DNA from 2 places in the Corynebacterium occultum genome. Region 1 is predicted to be linked to the other one. Evidence: riboswitches for the same ligand, from Rfam matches in the RefSeq annotation. Region 1 holds a riboswitch; the other holds the start of a gene.

What was found. A riboswitch is a leader RNA that binds a small molecule or an ion and turns the genes downstream of it on or off. The one in region 1 is predicted to bind cyclic di-AMP.
Region 2: it holds a riboswitch for cyclic di-AMP, as region 1 does, so the genes downstream of both, COCCU_RS09455 (C40 family peptidase) here and COCCU_RS03670 (resuscitation-promoting factor Rpf1 domain-containing protein) in region 1, are expected to answer to the same signal.

What each region holds. Positions count from the first base shown of each region.
Region 1 covers NZ_CP046455.1:774,960-782,345, forward strand. The annotation lists gene COCCU_RS03655 (DNA repair helicase XPB) at 1-846, opposite strand, end outside; gene COCCU_RS03660 (helicase-associated domain-containing protein) at 923-3,160, opposite strand; gene COCCU_RS03665 (hypothetical protein) at 3,225-3,419, shown strand; gene COCCU_RS03670 (resuscitation-promoting factor Rpf1 domain-containing protein) at 3,573-4,190, opposite strand; cyclic di-AMP (ydaO/yuaA leader) riboswitch at 4,198-4,364, opposite strand; gene COCCU_RS03675 (cold-shock protein) at 4,734-5,120, shown strand; gene COCCU_RS03680 (DUF2771 domain-containing protein) at 5,149-5,694, opposite strand; gene COCCU_RS03685 (glutaminyl-peptide cyclotransferase) at 5,706-6,482, opposite strand; gene COCCU_RS03690 (DUF3027 domain-containing protein) at 6,505-7,230, shown strand; gene COCCU_RS03695 (hypothetical protein) at 7,234-7,386, opposite strand, start outside.
Region 2 covers NZ_CP046455.1:2,039,679-2,047,064, reverse strand. The annotation lists gene qcrC (cytochrome bc1 complex diheme cytochrome c subunit) at 1-33, shown strand, start outside; gene qcrA (cytochrome bc1 complex Rieske iron-sulfur subunit) at 30-1,250, shown strand; gene qcrB (cytochrome bc1 complex cytochrome b subunit) at 1,250-2,878, shown strand; cyclic di-AMP (ydaO/yuaA leader) riboswitch at 4,097-4,279, shown strand; gene COCCU_RS09455 (C40 family peptidase) at 4,292-4,939, shown strand; gene COCCU_RS09450 (glycosyltransferase family 4 protein) at 5,361-6,476, shown strand; gene COCCU_RS09445 (ROK family protein) at 6,562-7,386, shown strand, end outside.

The sequences.
Region 1 (7,386 bases):
CTTGGTTTTGCGGGTGACCACCTGATAGGTGGCAATTGTCACCGGGCGGATCTCCTTCTTTTCGCCGGAGTACTCGCCGATCTCATCCTCGGTGAGCGTGGTGCGCTTGATCAGTTCATCCCGCCACTGTCGGCCGGCCACCGTATTGGTCACCAGGATCAGGGTGGTGGCCTGGGCGCGAGCCATGGATGCCGCACCGACCATGGTTTTACCGGCACCGCAGGGCAGCACCACCACCCCGGAACCACCCTCCCAGAAAGAATCAGCGGCATAGCGCTGATAGTCACGCAGCTCCCAGTCCTCATTCTCGGTGGACAGGGCGATGGGGTGGGCTTCACCGTCGACATATCCGGCCAGGTCCTCCGCCGGCCAGCCCACCTTCAGCAGTTCCTGTTTCAACCGCCCCCGCTCAGAGGGGTGGACCAGGATGCTCTCGGGGTCGATCGGGGCGCCGAGCATCGGCTTGATCTTCTTGTGGCGCTGCAGTTCCGCCAGGATGGCGGGCTCCGCAGACTCCAGGAGCAGGCCGTGGGCGGGGTGCTTGTGCAGGCGGACCCGGCCATAGCGCGACATTGTCTCCGCGACGTCGATAAGCAGTGCCTGGGGCACCGGGAAGCGGGAGTAGCGTTCCAGCACATCCACCACCTGCTCCGCATCATGCCCGGCGGCGCGGGCATTCCACAGCGCGAGCGGGGTGATGCGGTAGGTGTGGACATGCTCAGGTGCGCGCTCCAGCTCCGCGAAGGGGGCGAGCGCGGCGCGTGCGTCAGCGGCCAGGGCGTGGTCGATCTCAAGCAGCACGGTTTTGTCGGACTGGACGATCAGGGGGCCGTCACCGAAGCCCAAATTTCCTCCTTGAAGGGGATCAGATGCCAAATGCACTCATTATGTCACTGACATGGGCCAAAGCGGAACCAGGTGTCTACCCCGGCTTCTCATCCACGATCACCTCGGTGATGCGGTGCAGGGTGAAGCGGTGTGCCGAACCACTCACCGGGTCCACCGCATCCACCTGACCCCCGCCCACCTTGATCGGCCGGACCACACGCTGCACCGCCACACCCTGCTTATCGACGAACCCGAGGGTCACAGTCCGTCCCGCCCGTGCCGCGGCCTGCAGCACGGGCAGGGGATCGTTCAGGGGTGCCCCCGGTTTTTCGGCATCTTCGGCCCGCCTGATGGCGGCGACAGCAGCCCTGATCCGGGTTTCATCCAGGGGCTGCGGCCGGATAGTGGGGCGCGTCTTCACATTCACCCTGGCCGCAGGTGGGCGGATGTCCAGGCTGGCCCCACTGGTGTCCTCGGCCACCGCGTGGATCCCCTGCTCCCTCAGGGCAGCGATGACCCGGGCCAGGGGAGCCTGGGCGATCACGATGGTCGGGGCGATCTGGCGCAACCCCAGCAGCTCTGCGGCAGGGGAGTTGCCTACCTGGGCCATCACCGCCGGATCATCACAACGCAGGTAGCTCATCGCAGGCCCACCCCGCAGGGTGCCGTGACGGCGGGCGACATCATCAATCAGGTAGCTGATGGACTGTGGCACCTCACCCAGGGAATGATCACTGAGGAAGTCCTTGAGATCTTCCGAACTCCGACCGGTGTCCATGGCGCGGCGGAGGGAGTTTTCCGTGACCCGGTAGATGCTGGCCAGTCCGGCGGACTCCAATTCCGCCAGCAGATCCAGCTCCGCCTGCAGCTCACGCGGCAGGGGACCCGGCGCCATGATCGTCATGTCCGCCTGGGGAATCACCTTCTCCACGGTGCCCGGGGTGATCTCAGCGGCGATCTCCGCCGGATCCTCACCCGCCACCAGGGCGCGGAGCACCGAGGTGGCCACCCCACCGGAGAGCGCACCGATCCAACGGGCCTCGGCCAGCAGCTCCTGAGCCATGGTGGTACCGATCCGCAGGGCCGCCACGGGGGCTGAGAAATGCAGATCCGCCAGCACCTCATCCTCACTCAGGGCGGTGCCGATGGCGGGGCGGGTCAGTTGGGAGCACAGCAGGCGACGGGTCTCCGGGAGATGTTCCCGACGTGAGTTCTCCGAAAGCAGGCGGTCCTCCTCCTGCCAGGTGTCCCAGGTGGAGGTCCACCAGCCGCGCAGCAGCAGGGACCAGCGAGTAGCCAGATCCGCATCCAGCCACTCCTCAACAGCTGGGGTGGGTGCCAGATGATCGCCGCTCTCACCTGCCGGCTCCCCGCGACCCAGCAGACCCGCGGCCTCACCCAGGCACACCAGGCGGATCAGATCTGCCTCGGAAAGGTCCAGGTCCCGCGCCAGTTTCGTGGCCGCCCGAACCCCGACATCACCATCCTTGAGCAGGGCCACCGGCTGGGCACCCAGCAGATCAATCAGCTGGTGCAGCTGGCGGGCCACCTCCAGACCGGCCGCCGCCCCGGACTGATCCGCCCGGGTCTGGGCCCGGGCATCCGGTTGCCCCGCCGCAAACCTGGGGGAGGGGAGCAGCGGTACCTCCAGCTCCCCCTCCCCCCGCATGATGCGTCGGATGTTCAGCGGCAGACCGACGGTCTCTGCATCAATGCGGGTGAGTAGGCCGGCGGCAATCAACTGGGGGATCGGCCGGGTGGGATCCGCATCCGGGGCGGCATCCCGGGTCAGCCCACGCCCCCCGGAGTTATTGAGGGTGTCCAGCACCTTCCGCTGGCGCAGATCCAACTCCGCCAGGAGCTCCCCGATCCGGGCGGCGGAGAGTCGGCTTTCATCGGCCGCGGGGAGCAGCTGCCAGTCCGCCGGCAGGGATGTCATGGCTTCGGCCACCAGCTGCAACCGGCCCTCGCCGAAGAGCAACGCCCGTTCCCGCAGACCCTGGATCGCCTCCTCGATGAGCCCACCGGGGGCATCAGGGCTCCGGGACTGGAACTCCTTCACCACTTCGGGGGCACTCACCGGATGAAGTTCCGCCCCCACGTCAGCTGCCGCCTCCAGGACCGCCAGATGCAGGGCATCCAGGGTCCGCACCGCCCGGGACACTGAGGCGCGAAGCCTTAAACGTGCAGCTAGGGGGCCGAAACCAGGAGGAAGGGGAAGGACCGCATCGGGGCGGGAGCGCAGAATAACTGCCAGCTGTTCATCCTCCAGATGGGAGAGCCAGCTCCGGAAATCTTCGTCACCAGGGCCCTGAGAGCGGGAATTTTTCATGGTATGAGGAACTTGAACCCTTCTTAAGTTACTTTTTGTGCCGGTATTTGACAGAATAGGGCTTATGGCAAACGTTGAGAAGAAGGGCTATGTCGATCCGGGCTGGCCGAAGCAGGTCCCGGGTGGCGGACATGTAGTCACCGAAATTAACTCCCTCCTCGCCGGAGCTTCCAGCCCCTATGGCGATGACATCGTATTCCCGGTTCCCCATGAGGCGACCGGCTACGTCCACCCCTACACCCGCTTAAGCCGGGACTGACCTTTTCAGCAGATATCCCCGCCCCACCGGAATTCTCCCGGTGGGGCGGGGATATCTGTCTCTGTGGTCCCGTGTTGAAGGACTCCAGCCCACGCAAAAACCGGATCCGAACCCCCTCTGGGGGCTCAGATCCGGCTGCAGGTACCAGCGGACTTACACCAGGACGGAGTCGATGACCTCGCGGTTGGCGGTGTAGAAGGAGTTGAAGTCGTGGCGGTTGGCGGCGTAGTAGGACTCAACCTGTGCCGGGACACCCACACCGTAGGAGGCGAAGGTTTCGCGCAGCAGACCGTAGACGGCGTCGACGGCGAGGGCATCGTCCTGGGAGCTGCTCTCGGCGACAGCGGCGGTGGCCTCAGCGACGACCTGCTGGACCTGCGCCGGGGCATCGGCGGCGACATCCCGGGGGGTCGGGGCGGAGTTCAGGCCCAGACGTGCGGAGCAGGCCGGCCATGCGCCCCAACCCTGGCCGGCGAGGGTGCGCTCGGCGACAGCGATCTGCTGCTCCCGGGTGGCCTGGTAGGCGTAGGGGGCGAACTGGGTGCCGCCGTAGGCAGCCCAGGTGGAGGGGGAGAACTGGAGACCACCGTGGTAACCGTTACCGGTGTTGATCTTCCAGTTGCCGCCGGCCTCGCACTGTGCCAGTCGATCCCAGTCGGAGTCCGGGGCGGCGGTTGCGGTCGGTGCCATGATGGTGGCTGCTGCGCCGAATGCGGCGGTGGAAGCGGCGATCTTGGCGAAGGTAGCGGACTTGCTGTTGTGACGTGCCATGAAAAAGGATTCCTCTCATTGTCCGCCTGCGAGGTGAGCTGTCGGGTTCGGGCTGTGAGGATTCAGACTGCCCGGCCGCGTGCTGCGGCTTCACCCCAAGGAGGTTGTCCTCCGGTGCGGATGGTTCCGCGGTGGGTTCCCCGCCCCTGTCTGTAATGTCGATGTTCAGTTTCAATGAGCGGCTATTTCCGCCGCTCTGACGGGTTATCGTGCACATCTTCCGGGGCCCGTCCGACGCTCAGACAGGGTTAGGCGTTAGCGTCGGCGGGGATCATTCCCCTTGTGCCTGCCGACCACAATAACGTTTTATAACGTTTGAGTCACGTTAAAGGCGCGGAATGATTCCTAAAGGGGAAAAGGGGGAATAACGGCGCAGGTCAAAGCGTTATGGAAACGGGTGTGATTTGTATCTCATGCGTGATTTTTGTGCTTCAGGGGGGTGGTTATCCCGGGGTGTATAATCACTGCTTCATGTCATTCAAGGAATCGCCTGCGGCAAAGATCTTCCGCCGCGCTGATTCATAGAGAAAGCGGTGAGATCAAGTGCCGATTGGCAAGGTGAAGTGGTACGACGCCGGTAAAGGCTTCGGTTTTGTCTCTAACCCGGGGGACGAGGACGTCTACGTGGGCAAGCAGGTGCTGCCGGAGGGCGTTGAAGAACTCCACCCCGGTCAGCGCATTGAGTTTGATTTCGCGGCAGGTCGTCGGGGCCCCCAGGCGCTCCGCGTCCGGGTACTGGAGGAACCGAAGGCACGCCGTCCCCAGCACAAGTACCAGCCGGAGGAACTGCACAGCATGATCTCGGACCTGGTGACCCTGCTTGAGCTCAAGGTGCAGCCGGATCTGCGTTCGGGTCGTTACCCGGAGCGTAAGGCCGGCCACCAGGTGGCGGAGATCCTGCGGGCCGTGGCCCGCGAACTCGACGTCTGACCCCCAAGAGGGGTTCACGTCAGCCCAGCTAATTCTCCACGGCCTCGCCCTGGGTGTTGAGGGACCAGACGACGCTCAAGGGAGTTTCCTCCCCATCAGCGTCCGTGCCAATCATCACGGCGGACACCTCAACCACCACCAGGCGGGGCCGTTCTGCATTCCCTTCTTCGACCGGATCCACCGACCCGGGGATCTCCGCGCTGTCCGCGTCATAACCGGCATGCAGGATCTGGTCATTGGCGGCCGGATCATCGTAGATGCTCAGCAGGGACCACTCCCCGCGGTGCACCTCCTCGGGGATCTCCAGCTCCAGGGTCTCACCGGGGCCGACCTCAAGGGCGGGGATATCACCCTCCTCACACTCGGTGCCCGGCTCACAGGCGAGGTAGGGGAGAAGTTCAATCTCCTGCTCGCCGACCCGGGCGGTGAGGGAGATCTCCGCCGGTTCTGGTCCGGGACGGTTATTCCACCAGGTCTGCACCAGCACAGAGGCGACCACCACGATCACCACGGCGATGATCAGGGTGAGCACCCGCAGCAGTGACTTCTTCTTGGCTTTCTTAGGACTGACCATGATCATCCATCCTAGGCGGAGGGTACGAAACGAACCTCGTAGAGGTCCGGCCAGCGTTTACCGCCCAACAGGAAGCTCCCATTATCCAGGTGGGCGATGCCGTTGAGGACGTGGTTGGGGTCCGGGGTGGCGTTATTGGGCAGGTTGGCGGCGTCAATGACGGCGGTGACCTCCCCGCTCAGGGCGTCGATACGCATGATCTCGGTGCTCAGGAAAACATTGGCGTAGACCTCATCTCCCACGCACTCCAGCTCATTGAGCCCCTCCACGGGCACACCCTCCAAGGTGACCCGAGTTTGTTCGCGGAGCTCAAAGGTCTCCGGATCAAGGCGGGAGAGAGCGGCGGAACCATCAGAGAGCAGCAGCTCATCCTGGCGGGAGCAGATTCCCCAGCCTTCGGTGCTGAGGGGGTAGCGGCCCAGCTCCGCCAGGCTTCCGGCATCGCGCCGGATGGCAACCCCGTCCTGCCAGGTCAGCTGCCAGAGGTCCGCTCCGGCCACGGTGACGCCCTCCCCGAAGAAAGCGGGGTCCAGGTCCACGGACTGCAGTTCCTCACCCTCAGGGGTGACGCGGTAGAGCCGGGACTCACCCACCATTCCGGTGGCCACCAGCAGATTGCCCTGCTCATCCACCTCCAGACCCTGGGTGAAACTCCGCTCATCGAAGGGGTGCACCTGGATGATCTCCGGTTCCAGGTACTGCACCCCGGTTTCGGCCGGGGTGGCGGCACCGGAGGCGCAGGAACTGAGCATCGGGAGCAGGCTCAGGGCAGCAAGAATTTTAGGCATGTGCAGGGGCATGTTAACCATAATGCCGCAGGACATGGATAATAGGGGCGTGTCCCGTCAACGTCAACGTAATCCCCGAAGGAAAAACACCAACCCGCTTCTCGACGCCCGCGCCATCCAGGTCGCGAGAGGCTCGCTGGAGGAACTCGGCGATGGTGAGGTCGGAGAACACATCGGAGTGTCGATGTTGGGCCCTAATGTGGCCACCCACCGTTTCCAGGCAGCAGTCCCCGGCTATCACGGCTGGGAATGGAATGCCGTGCTGGCCTGTGCCGAAGGTTCCCGCCACGTCACCGTCAATGAAGTAGCCCTGGTGCCCGCCCACGAGGCGCTGCAGGCACCTGATTGGGTGCCCTATGAGGAAAGAGTCCGCCCGGGTGATCTCGGCCCCGGAGACCTCATGCCGCCGATGCCCGGCGATGAACGCCTGGACAAGGTTGAGGGGCGCTACCGGATCAGCCGCCATGGCCTGGAGGAGGCCCGCCACCGCTGGCACACCGGGGACTATGGCCCCACCTCCGAATTTGCGGAGAAAGCCGCCCTGCACTGCCGTAGCTGCGCCTTCTACCTCAAGGTGGAGGGAGCCATCGGGGAGAACTTCGGGGTCTGTGCCAATGAATATTCCGCCGATGGTCACCTGGTGCACGCCACCTATGGCTGCGGCGCCCACTCCGAAACCCCGCCCACCCCGAGCCAGGGGGAGGAGCCACCGAGCGCCTTCGACGATGAGCTCCCCGTCGACTACTAGCTTTTAACTCAGATCGGTGGCCTGCTCCCAGCGCCAGGCCTCCACCTCCAGGTGGGTCGGCGGAATCCGCTGGGGCAGCGGTCGGGGAGTCACGATGGAGCCGTACTCCAGCCAGCCGGAGACCTTGCAGAGTCCACTCAGCGGGTTGAGCACCCA
Region 2 (7,386 bases), 1.3 Mb from region 1:
GCGGCTGCTATGTGGATTGGATCGCGCTCGTGAGTAATGAAGTAAAGAAGAACTACACGGCTCAGGAACTTCGTTCCATGAGCAATGAGGAGCTCGCACGCCTCGGCACCGAGCTCGACGATGTCACCATTGCCTACCGCAAGGAACGTTTCCCGATTCCGAATGACCCCGCTGAGAAGCGCACGGTCCGCGGTATCACCATTTGGCTGATCATCTCGATCATCTCCGGACTGGCTTTCCTGGGTACCTATCTCTTCTGGCCCTGGGAGTACAGGTCCCACGGTGATGAAGGTCTGATGTGGTACACCCTCTTCACCCCGGCTCTGGGTCTGTTCGCAGGCCTGGCCATCCTGGCCCTCGGCTTCGCAGTGGTCCTCTACGTCAAGAAGCTCCTGCCGGAGGAGATCGCTGTCCAGCGTCGTCATGACGGTGGCTCCGAGGAGATCGACCGCCACACCCTGGTTGCGCTGCTGAATGACTCCTGGCAGACCTCCACCCTGGGTCGTCGTAAGGTCCTGCAGGGCCTGCTCGGCGCCTCCGGCCTGCTGGCCGGTCTGGCGATCGTCGCTCCGCTCGGTGGCATGATCAAGAACCCGTGGAAGGCCGGCGAGCTCGGCATCCAGGGTGACGGCACCCTGTGGACCTCCGGCTGGACCCTGGCCAACAATGACGTGAAGCTGTACCTGGCCCGTGATACCGGCGCCATCGCTCAGCCGCACACCAGCGAGGCCGGCACCCACATGTCCACCACCGGTATCACCCGTCTGGTGCGCGTGCGTCCCGAGGATCTTTCCGCTGGCGGCATGGAAACCGTGTATCCGCTGCCCCAGTCCTACGTCAACGACGGTGACCTCTTCGATGAGACCCGCGATGTCTACGAGGACCACATGCACTCCATCCATGGTCCGCGTAACGGTGTCATGCTGATTCGTCTGCGTCCGGATGATGCTGAAAGGGCCATCGAACGCGAAGGTCAAGAGGACTTCCACTACGGCGATTACTACGCCTACTCCAAGATCTGCACCCATATCGGTTGCCCGACCTCTCTCTACGAGGCACAGACCAACCGAATCCTCTGCCCCTGCCACCAGTCGCAGTTCGATGCACTGCAGTACGGCAAGCCGGTCTTCGGCCCCGCCGCACGTGCTCTGCCGCAGCTGCCGATCACCGTGGATGAAGAGGGTTACCTCATCGCCGAAGGCAACTTCATTGAGAGCCTCGGCCCGGCATTCTGGGAGCGTAAGTCCTAATGAGTACCAAATCAGCCCAGTTGGGCAATAACCTCGACTCCCGCTACCCCTGGGCGGGAATGGTCCGCACCCAGATCAACAAGGTCTTCCCGACCCACTGGTCTTTCATGCTGGGTGAGATCGCACTGTACACCTTCATCATTCTGCTGCTGACCGGTGTTTACCTGGCTCTGTTCTTCGACCCCTCCATCACGAAGGTCATCTACGACGGTGCCTACCTCCCGCTGAACGGCGTGGAGATGTCTCGTGCGTACGAGACAGCTCTGAATATCTCCTTTGAGGTGCGCGGTGGACTCTTCGTCCGCCAGATGCACCACTGGGCAGCCCTGATGTTCATGGTCGCCATGACCGTGCACATGGCCCGCATCTTCTTCACCGGCGCATTCCGCCGTCCGCGCGAAGCGAACTGGATCATCGGCTGCGCCCTGATCCTGCTGGGCATGGTCGAGGGCTTCATGGGTTACTCCCTCCCGGATGAGCTCCTGTCCGGTACCGGCCTGCGCATCATGTCCGCCATCATCGTGGGTATGCCGATCGTCGGTACCTGGATGCACTGGCTGATCTTCGGCGGTGACTTCCCCTCCGAGATCATGCTGGACCGTTTCTACATCGCTCACGTCCTGATCCTGCCGGGTATCATCCTGGCCCTGATCGCGGCGCACCTGATGCTGGTCTGGTTCCAGAAGCACACCCAGTTCCCGGGCGCTGCCCGTACGGAAAACAACGTCGTAGGCATCAGGATCCTCCCGCTCTTCGGTGTGAAGGCGATTGCGATGGGTCTCTTCGTTGCAGGCGTGCTGGCGCTGCTGTCTGGCTTGACCACCATCAACGCCATCTGGAACGTCGGCCCCTACAACCCGTCCCAGGTGTCCGCAGGTTCGCAGCCTGACTGGTACATGCTGTGGACTGATGGTCTGGCCCGCGTCATGCCGGCTTGGGAACTCTACCTGGGCAACTACACGATTCCCTCTGCCTTCTGGGTGGCCCTGGCTTGTATCGTCATGGTCGTCCTGCTGATCGCGTATCCCTTCATCGAGAAGAAGATCACCGGTGACGATGCACACCACAACCTGCTGCAGCGTCCGCGCGATGTCCCGGTTCGTTCCGGCCTCGGCGCAATGGCTGTCACCTTCTTCTTCCTGGTCAGCCTCTCCGGCGGTAACGATCTGTTCGCCCACTACTTCCAGATCTCGCTGAACACGATGACCTGGGTTGGTCGAATCGGTCTGATCATTCTGCCTCCGATCGCCTACGTCATCACCTACCGAATCTGCATCGGCCTGCAGCGCTCCGACCGCGAGGTTCTGGAGCACGGTATCGAGACCGGTGTCATCAAGCAGCTGCCGAACGGTGCCTTCATCGAGGTTCACCAGCCGCTGGGCCCGGTGGACGAGCACGGCCACCCGATCCCGCTCGAGTACGCTGGCGCCGTCGTGCCGAAGCAGATGAACGAGCTCGGCTTCGCCGGTGCTCCGGGTCGCGGCAGCTTCCTTAAGCCGGATGATGCCACTATCGCGGAACGTGCTGCTGAGATCGAGCACGCTAACCACCGCGAGGAGCAGGAGGCACTGCAGAAGATGCAGGACGCCTACCGCGATGAGGACCGTAAGAACGGCCTGATCGACTAGCTCCCCCTGGTTTCCTCGGAAACTACATCTCAGAAGGACCCCGCACACCATAAGGGTGTGCGGGGTCCTTCTGGGTTTCTCTGTCCCTGAGCCCAGTTCCGAATGGGGGCGGATCAGCTCCCTGCGGGATAACCTTCTCCGTTTAGCTGCCGGGCAGTGGGGGAGACAGCGAGTTCCGGTGCAGTGGGTTATGGATGGAGGGATCTCGTCGACCTTCAGGGAAAGAACCGCCGGGGGCGGTATGAAAGGGGGAGTTTCCATCCCCGGGAGGGTTCGAAGATGGCGGAGTGGGGGCTGGCTGGTTATCCGGTCACGGCCGCGGGTGGTTTCGGATCTGACTGTGGCGATGAGTATCTGTATCTCCTCCGGTCGGATTCGGGAGTCCCGGGATGAGGCGGGAGGTGGTGGGAGCTCGCCAGATTTCCGGGGATCCGGTCCTCCAAATTCGCTGGCATACCTTATATATATGTATCTCCCTTGAGGAAAGGATATTTCTCAGCTTTCCTACTCATGACACCAGCGAGGTTGGGCAGGGGTACGGGGAGGGGCTCTGTCGACTGGCTCTCGGGGTGGGCACCTCAGCGGGGAGGTGGCCTCGGGTGGAAAACCTCCTGCGGTGGATATCCCCGGAGTATGTGTCTCTGGGGAGGGTTCCGTCCGAAGCGGCTTGTGCGGCAATCAGCAGGGTTGGATCTGTCGTTGTGGACAAGTGTCCCATCTCAGCTTTCTAAGGCCGAGAAGGATGGCTGGCAGTCGGATTGGAGGGCTTCCCTTCATGGTTGACTTCGGCCCGGTTGAACAGCGAGATATGACGGCAAGGTGTGCCGGGGGAGTCTTGGGGACCCTCAAAAGCCTAAGGATCGGGGATTTTGACCCCCAGGAAGGTGAGGGTGAGCAGAATCACAATTGGCACTTAATGAAAATATTCCATCTGGAAACGTTTGCAAGAATCATCCCCGGGGCATATTCTTCCTATTTCCAGAGTATGCAGCTAGTGACCAATTTGTTATCAAAGGCGTGGGGGTTGAGGTCGGGTGAGGGCAAGGCTTGCAAATTTTGATTTAAGGCTCGGAATCTTTCGATAACGGTCCGATAACACTCGGCTTTCTCTGCGGAGAGTGGACATATCTCGTTGTGGTTTCGTAACCTGATCGAGACATTGCGGCACCGGAGCCTGTCATTTCCAGTCAGAGTTGGAAGTGCCCGCGTGATCCGACAGAAAACTAAATGCCTAATTTTCCGCCATCAGCCTCATCCGGAGGGGGTGGGAAAGCCGGGGAACCAGTCTCAGATCTCTGGGGTGAATCCGCATCAAGAGCGAGAGTGATCTCGTGGCGAAGTGGAAGAGAGCTTCCGTTCTCTAATCCGACAGCTAACCCGGCCGGCTCAATGGAAGAAACTTGGAGTTATTTCGTGGGTAAGCACCGTAGCCAGAACCTGACCACCGTCCGTCGCATCGCCACCGCATCCGCAGTGGCTGTCGGCGCCACCGCCATCGCAGCTGCACCGGCCAACGCCGTCGAGATCAGCGTCGCCGGTTCCAGCGTCAACGTTGACGATCGGATGCTGTCCCAGATCCAGGGCCTGGAGAATATCCCGAACATCGGCGCATTCATCCCGAGCATCGTCGAGCAGGCCGCACCGGTCGAGTACGGCAACGCAGTCGCCGCTGTCGCTGAGCCGGCCGCCCCGGTCCAGCAGGCCTACCACGCCCCGTCCAACGGCCAGGCCATCGTGGATGCCGCACGTTCCAAGATCGGATCCCCCTACGGCTGGGGTGCCACCGGCCCGAGCGCCTTCGACTGCTCCGGCCTGACCAGCTGGGCTTACCAGCAGGCTGGCAAGTCCATCCCGCGCACCTCCCAGGCGCAGGCCGCTGCCGGCACCCCCGTCAGCATCTCCGACCTGCAGCCCGGTGACATCATCGCCTACTACGGTGGTGCTTCCCACGTGGCAATCTACGCTGGCAACGGCATGATGATCGATGCCCTTAACTCCGGTTCCACCGTCCAGGAGCGTCCGGTCAACTACATGCCGATCCACTCCGCATTCCGTTTCTAGGACTGCACTCCCCGGCAGGACTTTATTCGTCCCGCCATGAAACCCCGCTGAGCATTGTTCAGCGGGGTTTCGGCGTTGCAACCCCAGGGCAGTCCCGCCAGGGGAACCTGCCCACTGAGATAGGGGAAGAGCCCAGCCAACCCAGGTTTCAGTGCTGAGCGCACTTGCCTCCAGAGCTGAGCCTTCAGGCACCGAGGATGAGGAGATGGCTGCCCGCATCGATGACAGGCAGGAGCTTTCCCGCCCGGGTCGGCAGTCAAGCCTGGGAAGGTCAAACGACGTGACCTGGAGATGGAGTCCGGGCCGGAGTGGTCGGCACGCCTCGGACCCCGGTTCAGGTGGTGCCGGAGAAGCCCCATGCCCTGGTTTGGTGCCAGCCGCTTCTGACCCTTCCCACCCCGGCTCACTAAGGTTGGGGGACATGGGTAAAACTCTGCTGGTGACCAATGACTTCCCGCCGACGATCGGTGGCATCCAGTCCTATCTCCGGGATTTTCTGGCCACCCTGGATCCTGCGGAGGTGGTGGTCTTCGCCTCCACCCAGGATGCGGTGGCGGCTACGGAGTATGACCGGCAGGTGGGCTATGAGGTGGTTCGCTGGCCTCGTCGGATCATGTTGCCGACCCCGGCCACCACCCGCCGCATGGCGAAGATCATCCGGGAGCGGGAAATCGACACGGTCTGGTTCGGGGCGGCGGCCCCCCTGGCATTGATGGCTGGGGCGGCACGGGAGGCGGGGGCCCGCCGGATAATTTCCACCACCCACGGCCATGAGGTGGGGTGGTCCATGTTGCCGATTGCCCGCCAGGTGCTGCGCCGCATCGGCCGGGAGACTGATGTGCTCACCTATATCTCGGAGTACACGCTGCGACGATTCCGGCGGGCCTTTGGCTCCCGGCCAAGGTTTGAGCATCTGCCTTCCGGGGTGGACGTGGAGCTTTTCCGGCCCCTGGCCGAGGATGAGAAGAAACAGATCCGGGCGGAATTCGGGGAGGGACCGCTGCTGGTGTGCATTTCCAGGCTGGTTCCCCGCAAAGGTCAGGATCAGCTGATCCGAGCGTTACCGGAGATTCGCCGTCGACACCCTGGCACCAGGTTGCTGATCATCGGGCAGGGTTCCTATGAACGCACCCTGCGGAAAATGACGGAACCTCTGGGTGAGGCGGTGGTGTTCACCGGCAAGGTGGGACTGGAACGGATGCGTTCCCTGCTGGCAGCGGCCGATATTTTCGCCATGCCGGCCCGGACCCGTGGCAGGGGGCTGGACGTGGAGGGGCTGGGCATCGTCTACCTGGAGGCCCAGGCCTGTGGGGTGGCGGTGATCGCCGGCGACTCCGGAGGGGCCCCGGAGACAGTCACCCCGGAAAGCGGCATGGTCGTCGGAGGCCGGGACCTGGGGGCGCTTATCGACGCCGCGGACCTCCTGCTCAGCGATCCGGCACTGCGGGGCCGCATGGGGCAGGCGGGGCGGGAACATGTGGTGGCATCGTGGACCTGGGAGCGGATGGGGGAGCGCCTGCGTGGGATCCTGGCTTAGCTAATGTGGTTCCCTTTCCGGCCCCCGTTATACTTGCTTGGTAATCTTTGATGTTTTTGTCCGATTTCTGAGCTAAGGCGGCGGTATGTCCTTGTTCCCGACCGAACACACGGTTGGCCTAGACATCGGAGGCACCAACCTCCGGGCCGGTGTCGTGAGCGAGGCCGGGGAGATCATCGACTCCCGTTCGATGCCCACCCCACGGACCGTCGAGGAACTGGAACTCGGCATCGCCGATCTGGTCACCCAGCTGCGCCGTGAGCATCCGATTCAGGCGGTGGGCCTGTCGGTGGCTGGTTTCCTGGACCCGGAGTGTGAGATCGTCCGTTTCGCCCCCCACCTGCCCTGGCGGGGGGCTCCGGTACGTCGCATCATCACCGGCCTGCTCGACCTGCCGGTCCGGCTGGAGCATGACGCCAACTCCGCAGCCTGGGGTGAGTATCGCTATGGTGCAGCCCGGGACGTCGATAATTGGGTGCTGCTGGCGATCGGCACCGGCATCGGGGCCACCCTGATGAATAACGGTGAGATCTACCGGGGTGCTTATGGCACCGCACCGGAGTTCGGTCATCTCCCGGTGGTCCCCGGTGGCCGCCCCTGTTCCTGCGGCAAGCGGGGATGCCTGGAACGCTACTGTTCCGGCACCGCCCTGGTCACCTCTGCCCTGGAGGAGCTGGCTTCGGCGAAACACCCTGAGAGTGAGCTCACCCGCAGGCTGAGGGCCCACCCGGATTCCGTCAACGGGGAACATGTCTTCGCTGCCGCCCAGCAGGGCGAGCCGGTGGCCGTGGCGGCGGTCGAATCCTTCATCCACTGGTTGGGGGAGGCCCTGGCAATTGTGGCGGACGTCCTCGACCCGGAGCTGATCCTGATCGGTGGTGGTGTCTCCCGGGACGCTGAATTCTTCCTC